One region of the Streptomyces sp. NPDC045431 genome, then DNA from elsewhere that is predicted to be linked to it. Evidence: riboswitches for the same ligand, from Rfam matches in the RefSeq annotation. Region 1 holds a riboswitch; each other region holds the start of a gene.

Region 1 (3,900 bases):
GCGCCTGGAATCTCTCATTCCGTATCAGCTGTGACCGAGGCGACGAATGAGGCAACCCTGACCGGCGACCGGTGCTATGGCCCCGGTTAGGCTCCGGCCCATGGACGTACTCATCAATGTCTTCGTCGCGCTGCACATCATCGGTATCGGCGCCCTGCTGGGCGGCTTCCTGTCCCAGATGAAGGCGATGGGCGCGGGTACGGCGCGCTTCAGCCCCGGCATGCTGCACGGCGCGCTGACCATGCTGGTGACGGGTGTGGCCCTGGTCGGGCTCAACCAGGCCGACGACCAGACCGTGAACAACATCAAGATCGGCGTGAAGCTGGCGATCCTGGTCGTCATTCTCGGTCTGGTCTACGTCAAGCGGGACGAGGAGACGGTCGACAAGGCGCTGTTCGGCGCCGTGGGCGGCCTCACCGTCGCCAACATCTTCATCGCGACGCTCTGGACCTGATGTGACCTGAGCGGCCCGCTTCCCACGGGCGGGCCGCCCCCCTCAGGCGGGCCCCTCAGGCGGGGCGCACGCAGCCGTACAGCGGCATGGAGTGGACCGCGTCCTCGCGGACGTTCATCCCGGGGCGCGGGGCGTGGATCATCACGCCGTCGCCCTGGTAGACGCCGACGTGGCTGATGTCGTCGTAGAAGAACACCAGGTCGCCGGGGCGCAGCTCGTCCATGGAGACGCGCGTGCCGACGCGGGCCTGCTCCCAGGTGGTCCGCGGCAGGTCGACGCCCGCCGCCTTCCAGGCCGCCTGGGTCAGGCCGGAGCAGTCGTACGAGCTCGGGCCGGCCGCGCCCCAGACGTACGGCTTGCCGAGCTGGGCGCGGGCGAAGGCCAGCACCTTGTCCGCTTCGGCCGCGGTGCGGTCGGGCCCGTGACCGGTTCCGTTCTCGGTCCCGCGGGCTTCCGGCCCGTACGCCGGGGCCTCCGCCCGCGTCCCGGTCGGCGTCCCGGTCGGCGTCTCGCTCAGCGTCTCCGTCCGCGTCTCCTCCCGCGCCAGCAGGGCGTGCGCCTCCGCGAGCTTGCGCTGCACCGTCCGCTTGCCGGCGCGCAGCGCCTCGGGGGTCTTCGCGGGCTCGGCCCGCGGGGCCGGGATCTCCGCCTTCCACGCCTCGGCGGCCTCGACGGCATCGTTGTCGGGCCTCGCGGTCGGCTCCGCCTCGATGTGCGGGACGTACGGGCTGGGCGGGGCGGGCTCGACGGGCTGGGCCGGCCGCACGGGCTGGGCCGGCGGGGCGGGCCGCACGGGCTGGGCGTACCGCTGCGCCTGCGTACCCGTGCCTCCGGCCTGCCGGTAGAGGTCGTCGATCTTCCTCTGCACCTCCTCCACCGTCGGCCGGCCCGGCGCGGCCTCGGCCGACTGGGCGGACAGCAGGGTCGTGACCGAGGCGATGGCGGCCGTCGTGACCCCGACGGCGGGGGAATTCGTACCGAACGTGCCAAACGAACCGAACGTGCGGGTGGTGCTGCTGCGCGGCTTGCGATGCGACGCCAAGGCCGGCATCTCCTTCCGTAGACCGCCTACCGGGTCAACCGGCGGGTTCGGGCGAACGGAAGGTGCCCTACGGCCTGCGGAAGCGGCCGATTCACCCCATGGTGCATGGTGGGTCCCCGGTTCCAACTCCCGTGCGGGGAGAGTGGATTCGGCGTGGGCGGTCCGATCGGCGTGGTTCGCCGATGAGGGAACGGTCCGCTTGTGCGGCACGCTAGCCAACGTGTGGTGGTGCTGTGAAGGATGATGTTCGATATGCCGGATACATTTTCGTGACCTTTACGCGGTGCTTATGTGTCATCGCGCTCTGCGACGAAGTCTGTTCGGCCCCGACTGTCAGTGGGGCGGCCTAGACTCGATAGGCGATGAGCAGCCTCTTTGACGACAGCTTCCTGGCGGACCTGCGGAACCACACCTCCGAGGAACCGCCGCCGCCCCCCGAGGACGCCGAGGGCCACGCCCCGGCCCCGGAGGAGGTCCCGCACGACCTCTTCGGGGACCGCTTCGACGTGCCCCCGGCCCGGGACGCGTACCACCGCGACGGTGCGCCGCGCACCGTCGTGGACCCCGCCGCGCTGCTGGAGGGGCTGAACGACCAGCAGCGCGCCGCCGTCGTCCACACCGGCTCGCCGCTGCTCATCGTGGCCGGTGCGGGCTCCGGCAAGACCCGGGTGCTCACCCACCGCATCGCCCACCTGCTGGCCACCCGGCACGTCCACCCGGGCCAGATACTGGCGATCACCTTCACCAACAAGGCCGCCGGCGAGATGAAGGAGCGCGTCGAGCAGCTCGTCGGCCCGCGCGCCAACGCCATGTGGGTGATGACCTTCCACAGTGCGTGCGTCCGCATCCTGCGCCGAGAGTCGAAGAGGCTCGGCTTCACGTCGTCCTTCTCGATCTACGACGCCGCCGACTCCAAGCGGCTCATGGCGCTGGTCTGCCGCGACCTGGACCTCGACCCGAAGAAGTTCCCGCCGAAGTCCTTCAGCGCCAAGATCTCCAACCTCAAGAACGAGCTGATCGACGAGGAGACCTTCGCCGACCAGGCCGCCGACGGTTTCGAGAAGACGCTCGCCGAGGCGTACCGGATGTACCAGGCGCGGCTGCGCGAGGCCAACGCCCTGGACTTCGACGACATCATCATGACGACGGTCCACCTGCTCCAGGCGTTCCCGGACGTCGCCGAGCACTACCGCCGCCGCTTCCGCCACGTCCTCGTCGACGAGTACCAGGACACCAACCACGCCCAGTACACGCTCGTACGCGAACTGGTGGGGACGGGTTACGACGACCTCGCCCCGGCCGAGTTGTGCGTCGTCGGTGACGCCGACCAGTCGATCTACGCCTTCCGCGGCGCCACCATCCGCAACATCCTCCAGTTCGAGGAGGACTACCCGGACGCGACGACGATCCTGCTGGAGCAGAACTACCGCTCCACCCAGACCATCCTCTCCGCGGCCAACGCCGTGATCGAGCGCAATGAGAGCCGCCGCCCCAAGAACCTGTGGACGAACGCCGGCCCCGGCTCGCGCATCACCGGGTACGTCGCGGACACCGAGCACGACGAGGCGCAGTTCGTCGCCGACGAGATCGACCGGCTGACGGACGCGGGCGAGGCGAAGGCCGGCGACGTCGCGATCTTCTACCGGACGAACGCCCAGTCCCGCGTCTTCGAGGAGATCTTCATCCGCGTCGGCCTGCCGTACAAGGTCGTCGGCGGCGTCCGCTTCTACGAGCGCAAGGAGGTCCGGGACGTCCTGGCGTATCTGCGCGTGCTGGCGAACCCGGAGGACAGCGTCCCGCTGCGCCGCATCCTCAACGTGCCCAAGCGGGGCATCGGCGACCGCGCCGAGGCGATGATCGAGGCGCTGGCCCTCCGCGAGAAGATCACCTTCCCGCAGGCGCTGCGCCGCGTCGACGAGGCGTACGGCATGGCGGCGCGCTCCGCGAACGCCGTGAAGCGCTTCAACACGCTCCTCGACGAGCTGCGCACCATCGCCGAATCCGGCGCCGGTCCGGCCGTGGTCCTGGAGGCGGTCCTGGAGCGCACCGGGTACCTCGCCGAACTGCAGGCCTCCACCGACCCGCAGGACGAGACCCGCATCGAGAACCTCCAGGAGCTCGCCGCCGTGGCCCTGGAGTTCGAGCAGGAGCGCGGCGAGAACCCCGGCACGCTCGCCGAGTTCCTGGAGCAGGTGGCGCTCGTCGCCGACTCCGACCAGATCCCGGACGAGGACGAGGAGGGCTCCGGCGTCATCACGCTGATGACGCTGCACACCGCCAAGGGCCTGGAGTTCCCGGTGGTGTTCCTGACGGGCATGGAGGACGGCGTCTTCCCGCACATGCGCGCCCTCGGCCAGACCAAGGAGCTGGAGGAGGAGCGGCGCCTCGCGTACGTCGGCATCAC
Region 2 (3,900 bases), on a different contig from region 1:
GCACCTCCACGCCCAGGACCTGCCCGGCGCGCAGGGCGACACGGGTGTGGCCCTCGGCGGACAGGTGGAGCCGGTCCGCGTCCCAAGCCCGCCTGTCCTGGACGGTCTTGAGGGACCAGAGGTCCAGCACGGGGCAGCCGTAGCGGTCGGCCACGGCGCGCACATGGCCGTTGTACGTGGCGATCTTGCCGCGCAGATGGCGCAGCACCGGCACGCCGCGGGTGTCGAAGCCGGTCGTCACCAGCACGGTGCCGACCACCGAGGTCAGATCGGCGACGGCCCGCTCGAAGCGCTCGGCCACGTCGTCGGGGTCGCTGCCCGGCCGGATGATGTCGTTGCCGCCCGCGCAGAAGGTCACCAGGTCAGGGGTGAGCTCCTTCGCCCGCGGGAGCTGCTCCTCGACGATCTGGTCGAGGAGCCGGCCGCGTACGGCGAGGTTCGCGTACCGGAAGTCGTCGGGCTCGGGCAGCCGGTCGGCGAGCAGCACCGCCAGGCGGTCGGCCCAGCCGACGAACGTCCCGTCGGGTCCGGGGTCTCCGACGCCTTCGGTGAAGCTGTCACCGATCGCCACGTACGACCCGAATACGCCACTGTCTCTGAAGGTCGAATCGTCTGCCACGGGAGCACATCCTGCCTCCTTCCATGTGACCTACGCGACCGTAAGGAGGGGTTGACGTAGCGTGAGATACGCCACCGGTCAAGATTCACCCAAGCCGGAATACGCCGCCGCCCGACACCGTGGGGCACGGTGCCGGGCGGGGCGGGATCGGCGGTGTGCCGACGGTGCGTCAGATCGAGACGCCGTGCTGGCGCAGGTACGCCAGCGGGTCGATGTCCGAGCCGTAGCTGGGGCTGGTGCGGATCTCGAAGTGCAGGTGCGGGCCGGTGGAGTTGCCGGTGGAGCCGGAGAGGCCGATCTGCTGGCCGCCGCTCACGCTCTGGCCGGAGGAGACGGAGAGCTGGGAGAGGTGGGCGTACTGCGAGTAGGTGCCGTCGGTGTGCTTGATGACGACCTCGTTGCCGTACGAGCCGCTCCAGCCGGCCGAGACGACGGTGCCGGGGCCGACGGCCTTGACGCTGGTGCCGGAGGAGGCCGCGAAGTCGACACCGGTGTGGTAGCCGGAGGACCACATGGAGCCGGAGGCGCGGTAGGGGGTGGTGATCGAGGAGTCGACCGGGGCGGTGAAGCCCGAGGCGCTGCTCTTCGGGGCGGACTGCGCCGGGGCGGCCTTGGCCGCCGGGGCCTGGGGCTTGGCGGCGGAGCGGGAGGCGCGGGCCTCACTGCGGTCCTCGTCGGCCTTCGGCTTCGCCTTGGCCGGGGCGGCCTTGGCGCCGAGGGTGAGCTCCATGCCCGGCAGGATCAGCGACGGGTCCTCGCCGATGACCTCGCGGTTGTCCTTGTACAGCTTCTGCCAGCCGCCCTTGACGTTCTTGTTGTGGGCGATCTTGGCGAGGTAGTCGCCGGCGACCACGGTGTACGTACGGGGCGCGGGCTTGGCGGCGGCCTGGGTGGTCTGCGCGGCGGCGACGACCTGCTGCGGAGCGGTCGCCGGCGCGGCGCTCTGCTCCGCGGCGTGCGCACCGGTGGCGCCGAGCAGCGGGAGGGCGATGGCCGCGCCACCGGTGCTGGCGGCGACGAAACCACGCGTGAGCGTGCTGGACTTGGGACGGCGGTGCTTACCCTTGGCGGGCATGGCGAATTCCTCTCCGGCGCCTGCGAGGTGAGCTGTCGGGTTCGGGCTGGAGATGCCCGGCCGCGTGGTGACGCGACTTAACCCCGAGCCGGTCCCGGAATTCCGGGCTCGGCGGACTTACCTTGGGTCCCCCGCTCCTGCCACACGTGGGTGGGTGCTGAATTCCGGGCCGGCGGCAGGATTCGGCGGTCCGGCCGGATTGCGGTGACCGTAGGACAGCCGGGTCGGCGCGAACAAGCCGCCGCTTTCCCTCGTGCATTCCTTTGCGCCGTACCGCTACGGAATACCGGTCACCCTCCGTGGATTACGGATCATGAATTCCCGCTGGGTGCAGGGGAATTGTGGAAGAAGCCCGGCCACGGACGGTCACTTTTATGACGCTGCTCACGTGCCGAGACCCATCTCCCTTGCTATCGGGGCAGGTTATGCCGAACGCCCCAATACGGACAGAAGCGTCATACCTCGACGAGCCGTCGCGGCGGCCGCGGCCACGGCCGCGCGGATGATTGCCCCGGGAACCCAATGTCGTATCGTCGGATCGCGACATCGTCGGCGGCCGGCGCCGACGTCAGACGCGGAGGAGTCCCCGTGACGCAGCAGGTGCCGCAGGCCCCGTCGAGCGAGCCCGATCTGTCCGGTGTGCGTAATTTCCGGGACGTGGGCGGGCTGCCGACGGTGGACGGGCTCCGCGTCCGGCACGGGCGGCTCTACCGCAGCGGCCACCTGGCGCACGCCACCGGTGAGGACGCGGCGTTCCTCGGCTCCCTCGGGCTGCACACGATCTTCGACTTCCGCAACGCCGCCGACCAGAAGCTCGAAGGCCCGGACATCGAGCTCCCCGGCGTCCGGAACGTGAACATCCCGCTCACCGACCCGGCCGACGGCGCCGAGTTCTGGCGGATGGTCCGTGACGGCGACCTCGACCAGCTGCGCTCGATCCTCGCGGACGGCCAGGCGGCGGCGCGGATGTCCGAGTCGTACCGCATGATCATCAAGGAGCGCACGGCGGAGCACAGCCGTGTGCTGCACGCCCTCGCCGAGGACAGCGTCCCGGCGCTGATGCACTGCGCGGCGGGCAAGGACCGGGCGGGGCTGTCGATCGCGGTGACGCTGCTCGCGGTCGGCGTGGAGCGGGAGGCCATCGAGGCGGACTACCTCAAGTCCAACGACCCGCACCGCCGCTACAAGGTGCACCGCAGCGACAGCTCCCCGGCCGGTATGTCGCCCGAGGTGATGGAGCTGCTCAGCCCGCTCTTCGACGCGCGCCTGGAGTACCTGGGGGCGGCCTTCGCGACGATCGAGGAGACCTGGGGCACGACCGAGCGGTACCTCTCCGAGGGCCTGAAGCTGGCGCCCGAGACGCGGGAGCGGCTGCGCGAGCGGCTCGTCGACGCGGGCTGAGCCCCGGGCCCGGGCGGGCCGCCGTCAGCCGGTGCCCAGCGCGAAGAGCAGGTACAGGAACGCCGCGAAGAGGTGGCCCGCCACCAGGTAGGCGAAGAGCCGGATGACGAGCCCGCGCGGGAACTTCACTTCGTAGGACATGGGGTTCTCCCTCTCCGGGGGTCCGTCAGCGGTGGGTGCCGGTGCCGCCGAGGCACAGGTCTGCCGCGGCGCTCCGCAGCAGCGTGTGCACGAAGAGCAGCTCGGCGCCGCGGCGGCCGGCCGCGGCGATGCGGTGCGGGGTCAGCGAGTCGAAATGCGCGCTGTCGCCGGGGTCCAGGACGTGGACCACGTCACCGAGCACGAGCCGTACCCGGCCGGTGAGGACGTACAGCCACTCCTCCCCCGGGTGGACGCGTACGAGATCGCTCTGCCCGGCGGCGTACGGCACCTCCACGCGCAGGGCCTGCAGGGCGCGGCCCGCGCCGCCGGCCTGGTGGTACGTCCAGCCGTCCGCCTCCACGGGCTCGGCGCGCCCGGCGCGGACGATCGGGTCGCGCTCCGGCGGCACCTCGCCGAGCAGCTCGGACACCGTCGTACCGTAGACACGGGCGAGGCCGAGGAGCATGGGCAGCGAGGGCTGGCGCCGACCGGTCTCCAGGCGGGAGAGGTGCGCGGGTGACAGGTCCGCGCGCCGGGCCGCGGACTCCAGGGTGAGGCCGCGGCGGCGGCGCAGCTCGCGCAGCCGGGGCGCGACGTCCGGCAGCGGCTCGCTCCGGTCTTCCGGTTCCGGGGACGGAGCCCCGGCAGGGGTGGTCATGCCCCC
Region 3 (3,900 bases), on a different contig from region 1:
CCACGGCCGCCGGCGTCCCCGTGACGATCGCCAAGGCCGACGGCAACCCGGTGAACGCCGCGTCGATGCTCGCGGTCCTCGGCCTGGGTGCGCAGGGCGGCGAGGAGATCGTGCTCGCGTCGGACGCGGAGGGCGCGGACGCCGCTCTGGACCGCCTGGCGAAGCTGGTCGCCGAAGGGCTCGAGGAGCTTCCCGAGACCGTCTGATCCGTCTCGGATATCTCCGGCGCCTGCCTGATATCGCAGCGGAGCCGTATCGCCCCGGAATTCCCGGGTGATACGGCTCCGCTTTTCGTTTCGGTGAATCTTTCTGTATACGGTCTCGCTGTTAAATGCGGGCGCTCGCCGTGTTGACGCGATGTTGCGGAGTCCTCACACGCAGCCGGTGCGCGCCGAGCGAGCGTTCGGTGTGCAGGGCGGTGAGCGCCCGGGCCCGTTCCGCGTCGCCGCGCGCCACCGCGTCGACGATCGCGCCGTGCTCGGCCCACGCCTCCACGGGCGCCGCCGGCTGCTCGACCGCGTACATCCAGGCGATCTTGTGGCGCAGCTGGGTCAGCAGGGCGGTCAGGCCCGGACTGCCGGAGGCCTGGGCGAGCGTCTCGTGGAACCAGCCGCCGAGCGCCCGCAGGTCCTCCCCCTGACCCCGGCGCGCCCGCTCCTGGCCCAGTCTGACCAGGCCCCGCAACACCTTGAGGTGCGCCTCGGTACGCCGCTGGGCCGCGCGCGCCGCACCGAGCGGCTCCAGCAGCGCCCGGACCTCCAGCAGGTCGGCCGCCTCCTGCTCGGTGGGCTCGGCGACGCACGCCCCGGCGTGGCGGCGGGTGGTGACGAAGCCCTCGGACTCCAGCGTCCGCAGGGCCTCGCGGACCGGGACGCGGGAGACGCCGTAGCGGCGCGCCAGCTGCTCCTCGGTGAGGCGGGCGCCGCGCGGGAAGACGCCGGAGACGATGTCGTCGCGAATCGCCGTGCATACCGAGTGCGCGGGAATGCGCATACCGAACCTCCGACGTAATGCGCGCGAAACAGCGTGCGTCCGACCGATGTGACGAGTGTTCAGCGACTCTATGACAACGGGACTGAATTTCCGATGCCCGGTCGAAATCCATGGATATCTTTTGGCCAATGGCCGCACGAAGCCGCACGAAGAAGGCCCCGGCTCGGATGGGGAGCCGGGGCCTTCTTCGCGGAATGTGCGGGTCAGACGTTGACGCCGTGCGAGCGCAGGTACGCGACCGGGTCGATGTCCGAGCCGTACTCGGCGCTCGTGCGGGCCTCGAAGTGGAGGTGCGGACCGGAGGAGTTGCCGGTGGAGCCGGAGAGGCCGATCTGCTGGCCGGGCATGACCCGCTCGCCGACCGAGACGCTGACGGAGGAGAGGTGGCCGTACTGCGTGTACATGCCGTCCGCCATCCGGATCACCACGTTGTTGCCGTACGCGCCGCCCCAGCCCGCCTCGACGACGGTGCCCAGGCCCACGGCGACGACCGTGGAGCCGGAGGCGGCGTGGAAGTCGACGCCGGTGTGGCTGCCGGAGGACCACATGGCGCCGCCGGTCTGGTAGCCGGTGCTGACGTACGAACCGGCGACCGGGAGCGTGAAGGAGTTCAGGCGCTTGCGCTCGGCCTCGCGGGCGGCGCGCTCCTCCGCCTCGCGGGCGGCCTTGACGCGGGCCTCGGCCTTGCGCTTGGCCTCGGCTTCGGCCTCGGCCTGGGCGGCGGCGCGGGCGGCGGCCTCCTCGGCCTCACGCTCCTGCGCCTCGGCCTGGGCGTCCACGCTCTCGGCGAGCGTGTCGGTGATGACCGCCTGGTTGAGGCCGGTGTCCTCCAGTGCGCGGACGTCCGCGTCGGCGGCGAGCGCCGGGGAAGCGAGGGTTCCGATGACGCCGGTGGTGGCGATGGCCGCCACGCCGGCGACGTGTGCGCTCTTACGGCTCAGGCGGCTCGGGGCACGGTGCTTCCCGGTGGCACGGGTGAACGCCATTCGGTGGCTGATCCTTTCCTTCCTTCTCGCCTACCGGGTTAGCTGACGGGTTCGGAGCAGGAAGGTCTCCTACGGACCCCTCCGCACGGATGCGAAGGCGTCCGATTCACCCCAGGGACTTCGTGTGGGTCCCCGGCTCCCCGGGCTCGCGCCCGATGGGGATTCGGCGATGGCTGCCCGGTGCCGCGGATGCGGCGGGTACGGCGGGCGGACAGCGCATCAGACGCTAAGCGGCTGATCTTTCAATCACCAAACGGACACGGTTTTTTGTAGCGCACGCCACAGGGCAGACACGTAACCTCCGCAACAAAACGGACATGCGGCGGACCGGGGAACAGACAGCGGAACCCCGGCATCCGCATGGATGCCGGGGTTCCGCTGGTGACGCGCGGCCGATCCGCCGTCAATCAGCCGCTGACGACGCTGACTTCGCCGATACCGAGCGCCTCGACCGGCTCCTTGATCTGCGCGGCGTCGCCGACGAGCACCGTGACGAGACGGTCCACCGGGAAGGCGCTGACGACCGCGGCCGTGGCCTCCACCGTCCCGGTCTCGGCCAGGCGGGCGTACAACCGCGCCTGGAAGTCGTCCGGGAGGTGCTGCTCGACCTGGTCGGCGAGGGTGCCCGCGACCGAGGCCGCCGTCTCGTACTTGAGCGGGGCGACGCCCACGAGGTTCTGCACGGCGACGTCCCGCTCGGCGTCGGTCAGGCCCTCGGCGGCGAGGGTGCGCAGCACCTTCCACAGGTCGTCGAGCGCCGGGCCGGTGTTGGGGGTGTCGACGGAGCCGCTGATGGCGAGCATCGAGGCGCCGTTGCCCTCGGGACCGGAGCGGAGCACCTGGCCGAAGGCCCGTACGCCGTAGGTGTAGCCCTTCTCCTCACGCAGGACGCGGTCCAGGCGCGAGGTCAGGGTGCCGCCCAGGCAGTAGGTGCCGAGCACCTGGGCCGGCCAGACGCGGTCGTGCCGGTCGGAGCCGATGCGGCCGATCAGCAGCTGCGTCTGCACGGCGCCGGGGCGGTCGACGATGACGACGCGGCCCGTGTCGTCGGCCGTGACGGGCGGTACGGGGCGGGGCTCGGCGGTGTCGCCGGTCCAGGCGCCGAGGGTGTCGGCGAGCACCGCGTCGAGGTCGACGTCCGTGAGGTCGCCGACGACGATCGCGGTGGCCGTGGCGGGCCGGACATGGGCCTCGTAGAAGGCCCGTACGGCCGCGGAGTCGATGCGCTCCACCGTCTCCAGGGTGCCCTGGCGGGGGCGGGACATCCGGGAGTCGGCCGGGAACAGCTCCTTGGAGAGCTGCATGGCGGCGCGGCGCGCCGGGTTGGCGATCTCGTGCGGGATCTCGTCGAGCCGGTTGCGCACCAGGCGCTCGACCTCGCTGTCGGCGAAGGCGGGCGCGCGCAGGGCGTCGGCGACCAGGCCGAGGGCCTTGGCCAGCCGGGAGACCGGGACCTCCAGGGAGACGCGTACGCCGGGGTGGTCGGCGTGTGCGTCGAGGGTGGCGCCGCAGCGCTCCAGCTCGGCGGCGAACTCCTCCGCCGAGTACTTGTCGGTGCCCTCGGACAGCGCCCGGGCCATGATCGTGGCGACACCGTCCAGGCCCTCGGGCTCGGCCTCCAGGGGGGCGGCGAGGGAGATCTCGACGGCCACGACCTGCTGGCCGGGGCGGTGGCAGCGCAGCACGGTCAGACCGTTGGGCAGGGTGCCGCGCTCGGGGGCGGGGAAGGCCCAGGGCCTGGCGGTGCCGGGCGTGGGCTGCGGGTGGAACTCCATGGACGTCAGGGACACAGCGGCGTCGCTCACTGGTCGGCCCCCTCTTCTTCCTCGCTGCGGTCGGCGTCGCTCTGGTCGGTGTCGCTGTCGGCGGCCCCGCCCTGATCACCGTTGACGGGCTCGTAGACCAGTACGGCCCTGTTGTC
Region 4 (3,900 bases), on a different contig from region 1:
GCGGATCACGCTGGTGGCCGGGACCGCCGCCCTTCTGGCGCTGGCCGGACTGCGCCTCCACAGCGGCACCCTGGACGAGGCGCCGTCCGTCACCGAGCTCGTCACCCTGGCCACGGTCTCGGCGTTCGCGCTGATGATCAACCGGGTCGTGCGGCGCAGCGATGAGCGGCTCGCCTCCGCCCGCGGCATCGCCGAGTCCGCCCAGCGCGCCGTGCTGCCGACGCCGGCCGAGCGGATCGGTGGCCTGCGGGTGGCGGCGCGGTACGAGGCGGCGCAGGCGGACGCGTTCATCGGGGGCGACCTCTACGCCGTGCAGGACACGCCCTACGGGGTGCGGCTGGTGGTCGGGGACGTACGGGGGAAGGGGATGGGCGCCGTCGAGGCGGTGGCGGTCGTGCTCGGGGCGTTCCGGGAGGCGGCCGAGCAGGAGAGCTCGCTGGAGGGGGTGTCGCAGCGGCTGGAGCGGGCGCTCGCGCGGGAGGGGACCCGGCGTGACGGGCTCGACGCCTTCGAGGGCTTCACCACCGCCGTCCTGGCCGAGGTGGCGCGCGGCGACGCGGTGGTGCGGCTGGTCAACCGCGGCCACCCGGAGCCGCTGATGCTGTACGCCGACGGGGGCCTGAAGCGGCTGGAGCCGACCGAGCCCGCGCTGCCGCTCGGGATGGTGGACCTGGGGCCGTGGCCCGACCGCGCGGACGAGGTGCCGTTCCCGCCCGGGGCGACGCTGCTCTTCTACACGGACGGGCTCTCCGAGGCGCGGGACGCGGGCGGGGCCTTCTACGAGCCGGCGGAGTGGCTGGCGGGGCGGAGCTTCGCGGGGCCGGGGGAGCTGCTGGACGCCCTGGTCGAGGACGTACGGCGGCATACGGGGGGCGGGGGGACGACCGACGACCTCGCGCTGCTCGCGGTGACCAAGCCCCAGGGGCAGCGGGCCGGGACGGTCCCGCACGGAGGGTGATCGGCGTGGAGCGCTCCGCATAACAGTTGACGAACCGTCAGGAAGTGTGGTGAGGCCCACGGGGCGTGAGGGGCAGTCAACTTGGCTGCTAATGCCCGTTTGTGGGGCGGTATGCCAGGGGCTAAGTAGTTAATGATCAGTAGGAACAGCTTGGAAACACGGCCCCGCGTCTATTAACGTTCGATAACGCAGCGCGGTCGTCCCAGCCGACGCAAGAGCGACGGCACCGTGCGCGCGCGCCGAATTCCGCAAGGGAACCGGGGAACCACCACCTTGGGGTGAATCGGGCCGCATCGCGGCCTGAAGGAGACCTTCCTGCTCCGAACCCGTCAGCTAACCCGGTAGGCGAGAAGGAAGGAAAGGAGTGCGCCCCCGTGGCGTCCAACAGGCCTGCCCCCGAAGCGCCGTCTGCCCCATCGGCCTCCCCGGCCCCTCATTTCGTCGATGCCTTCGGTCCGGGCCCCGGTTCCGGTTCCCCCGCTGAGAGTCAGGGTCAGTGGGAGGAGTGGAACCCCACCGAGGACACCGTCCGTCCCGTCCGCGGCCGCCATCGCGTGGTCAAGCAGCGCGGCGGGCTGGCCCGTAGCTCCACCGTCCTGGGTGTGGGCGTCATCGCGGCCGTCGGCGCGGGCGGGATGGCCACCGCGCAGGACAAGCCGCCGGTCTCCATATCCCTGCCCGACCTGCCCGGTGCGATAGCCGACAGCCTCCCGGACGCCGAGTCCATGCCGGGCATCGGCTCCCTGCTCTCCGACGACGGCGCCGATGACGGTGCGGACGGGTCCGACGGATCCGGCGCCTCCGCCGACGCCCAGCCGGCCGCCGCGCCGCTGACCACCGGGTCCTCCGCCGCCGAAGGGTCCGCCGGGGACCGCGCCGACAGCGGTGCGAGCGCGGGCGAGGCCCTGCGGGCCCGCATCCTCCAGCAGGCCGAGCAGCAGCAGGCGTCCGCGGACGCGGCGGCGAAGCTCGCGGCCGAGAAGGAGGCCGCCGAGCAGGCGGCCGCCGCGGCCAAGGCCCAGCAGACCGCCGCCGAGAAGGAGGCCGCCGCCGAGGCGAAGGCCAAGGCGGAGGCGGCGGCGAAGGCCGAGGCCGCCGAGGCCGCCGCGGCGGCCAAGGCGGAGGCCGAGCGCCTGGCCGAGCTCGCCGGCAGCTACGCGCTGCCGACCTCCTCGTACACGATCACCTCCACCTACGGCCAGGCCGGCAACATGTGGTCCTCCGGCTACCACACCGGCCTCGACCTCGCGGCCCCCACCGGCACCCCGGCCAAGGCCGTGCACGGCGGCACCATCAAGTCGGCCGGCTGGTCCGGCTCGTACGGCTACCGGATCGTCCTGGAGCTGGAGGACGGCACCGAGGTCTGGTACTGCCACCTCTCCTCGATGACGGTCGGCGCCGGGCAGAAGGTCGGCACGGGCGAGACCATCGGGCGCGTCGGCGCGACCGGCAATGTGACCGGGCCGCACCTGCACCTGGAAATCCACACGGCGGGCGGCGCCGGCGTGGACCCGCTGGCGTGGCTGCGCGGCAAGGGCCTGACGGTCTGAGGCCCGGCCCGCCCGCCTGAGGCCTGCCACTCCGCTGCCCCCTGCGGCCCGGCCCCCTGAGGCCTGGCAGTCCGCGGCCCGGCCCTGAGGCCCGGCCGCCCCGGCACTCCGGTGGCCCTGGCGTTCCACCCCCCGACGCCAGGGCCGCCGGTCTCCCTGTTCGGTCCGCCGCGCCCGCGCAACGCCGCTCAGACCCGGTACGGGTTGTAGCCGTCGTAGTCCCGGTGCGGAGGCGGCACCCACACCCGGCCCGTCGCGCGCGCCGCGTACGTCAGGGCCGGGCCCGCCACCGCCTTGCGCTGCCACAGGTGGTGCAGCAGCTCCTGCTCCCGCGCCACGAAGTCCGGGTCCGCCGCACCCCTGCGGGCCCGGTGGCGCAGGAACGCCAGCGTCGTCGCGAACGCCTCGTACTCGCCGACCGCCCGTGCCGCCGCCGGGCCGAAGGAGCGGGCCGCGTACCCGCGGGCCAGGCCGCGCGCCCGCATGGAGGCCAGCGCCAGCGGCTCGGTGGGCGAGAGCCAGCCGGCCGCCGCGTACGCGGGCAGCTCGCCGGATATGGTGCGCAGCTCGCGCTGGCGGGTCCAGATCACCAGCCAGGTCATCAGCCCGAAGGCTGGCAGCATGAACGCCGCGTAGACCGCGTAGAACCCCCAGGGGCCGAAGAACGACACCGAGCCGTTCCACATCGCGTGCATGCCCATCGCCAGCAGGAGCCCGAGCAGGGGCAGCGCGATGCGGCGTACGCGCTTGCGGCGCGCGCTGACGGCGGCGATGCCGAAGCCCAGGCCGGTGAAGACCGTGAACAGCGGGTGCGCGAAGGGCGACATCACGACCCGTACGAAGAAGGTCGCGGCCGTGACCGAGGCGAGGCCGGTCGCCCCGAGCTGCTGGTCCTCCCCGAAGGCGTTCCCCAGGTACAGGATGTTCTCGGTGAAGGCGAAGCCGGTCGCCGTGAAACCCGCCGTCACGACGCCGTCGACGACGCCCGTGAACTCCCGTCTGCGGAAGAGGAACAGCAGCAGCACGGCGACGGCCTTCGCGGTCTCCTCCACCACGGGCGCTATGACCGTCGCGCCGATCGTGTCCGCGGCCGTCGGATCGGCGGTGGCGGTGGCTATCCAGCGGTGCGCGAAGGTGTTCGCGATGATCGCGACGAGCGCGGCGGCGAAGGCGCCCCAGGAGAAGGCGAAGATCATGTTCCGCCAGGGGGCCGGTTCCACCCGGTCCAGCCACCGGAACGCCGCCAGGAGCAGCGGCACGGGCAGCAGGGCGAGCCCCAGTCCCACCAGGAAGCCCTCCGTGCCGGTCTGCTCCCGCACCAGCGCCAGGATCACCAGCCCGCACAGCGCGAGCACGGTGAACACCGAGCCGAGCCGCACCACCCGGCTGCGC

The links. Region 1 has a riboswitch for cyclic di-AMP ahead of AB0A69_RS16065 (NlpC/P60 family protein). Riboswitches for the same ligand answer to the same signal wherever they lie in the genome.
Positions count from the first base shown of each region.
Region 2: another riboswitch for cyclic di-AMP. It lies ahead of AB0A69_RS04615 (LysM peptidoglycan-binding domain-containing M23 family metallopeptidase); the one in region 1 lies ahead of AB0A69_RS16065 (NlpC/P60 family protein).
Region 3: another riboswitch for cyclic di-AMP. It lies ahead of AB0A69_RS26695 (M23 family metallopeptidase); the one in region 1 lies ahead of AB0A69_RS16065 (NlpC/P60 family protein).
Region 4: another riboswitch for cyclic di-AMP. It lies ahead of AB0A69_RS33275 (M23 family metallopeptidase); the one in region 1 lies ahead of AB0A69_RS16065 (NlpC/P60 family protein).

Region 1 is NZ_JBEZAQ010000006.1:135,436-139,335, reverse strand. Features, by position in the region: gene AB0A69_RS16070 (hypothetical protein) at 101-454, shown strand; gene AB0A69_RS16065 (NlpC/P60 family protein) at 510-1,505, opposite strand; cyclic di-AMP (ydaO/yuaA leader) riboswitch at 1,504-1,660, opposite strand; gene pcrA (DNA helicase PcrA) at 1,859-3,900, shown strand, end outside.
Region 2 is NZ_JBEZAQ010000002.1:54,137-58,036, forward strand. Features, by position in the region: gene AB0A69_RS04610 (SGNH/GDSL hydrolase family protein) at 1-619, opposite strand, end outside; gene AB0A69_RS04615 (LysM peptidoglycan-binding domain-containing M23 family metallopeptidase) at 789-1,694, opposite strand; cyclic di-AMP (ydaO/yuaA leader) riboswitch at 1,699-1,857, opposite strand; gene AB0A69_RS04620 (tyrosine-protein phosphatase) at 2,283-3,095, shown strand; gene AB0A69_RS04625 (DUF6126 family protein) at 3,120-3,236, opposite strand; gene AB0A69_RS04630 (helix-turn-helix domain-containing protein) at 3,262-3,894, opposite strand.
Region 3 is NZ_JBEZAQ010000016.1:94,085-97,984, reverse strand. Features, by position in the region: gene AB0A69_RS26705 (HPr family phosphocarrier protein) at 1-206, shown strand, start outside; gene AB0A69_RS26700 (GntR family transcriptional regulator) at 328-993, opposite strand; gene AB0A69_RS26695 (M23 family metallopeptidase) at 1,197-1,979, opposite strand; cyclic di-AMP (ydaO/yuaA leader) riboswitch at 1,992-2,158, opposite strand; gene AB0A69_RS26690 (pitrilysin family protein) at 2,387-3,754, opposite strand; gene AB0A69_RS26685 (pitrilysin family protein) at 3,781-3,900, opposite strand, start outside.
Region 4 is NZ_JBEZAQ010000034.1:15,682-19,581, reverse strand. Features, by position in the region: gene AB0A69_RS33280 (PP2C family protein-serine/threonine phosphatase) at 1-958, shown strand, start outside; cyclic di-AMP (ydaO/yuaA leader) riboswitch at 1,186-1,321, shown strand; gene AB0A69_RS33275 (M23 family metallopeptidase) at 1,333-2,508, shown strand; gene AB0A69_RS33270 (PrsW family intramembrane metalloprotease) at 2,697-3,900, opposite strand, start outside.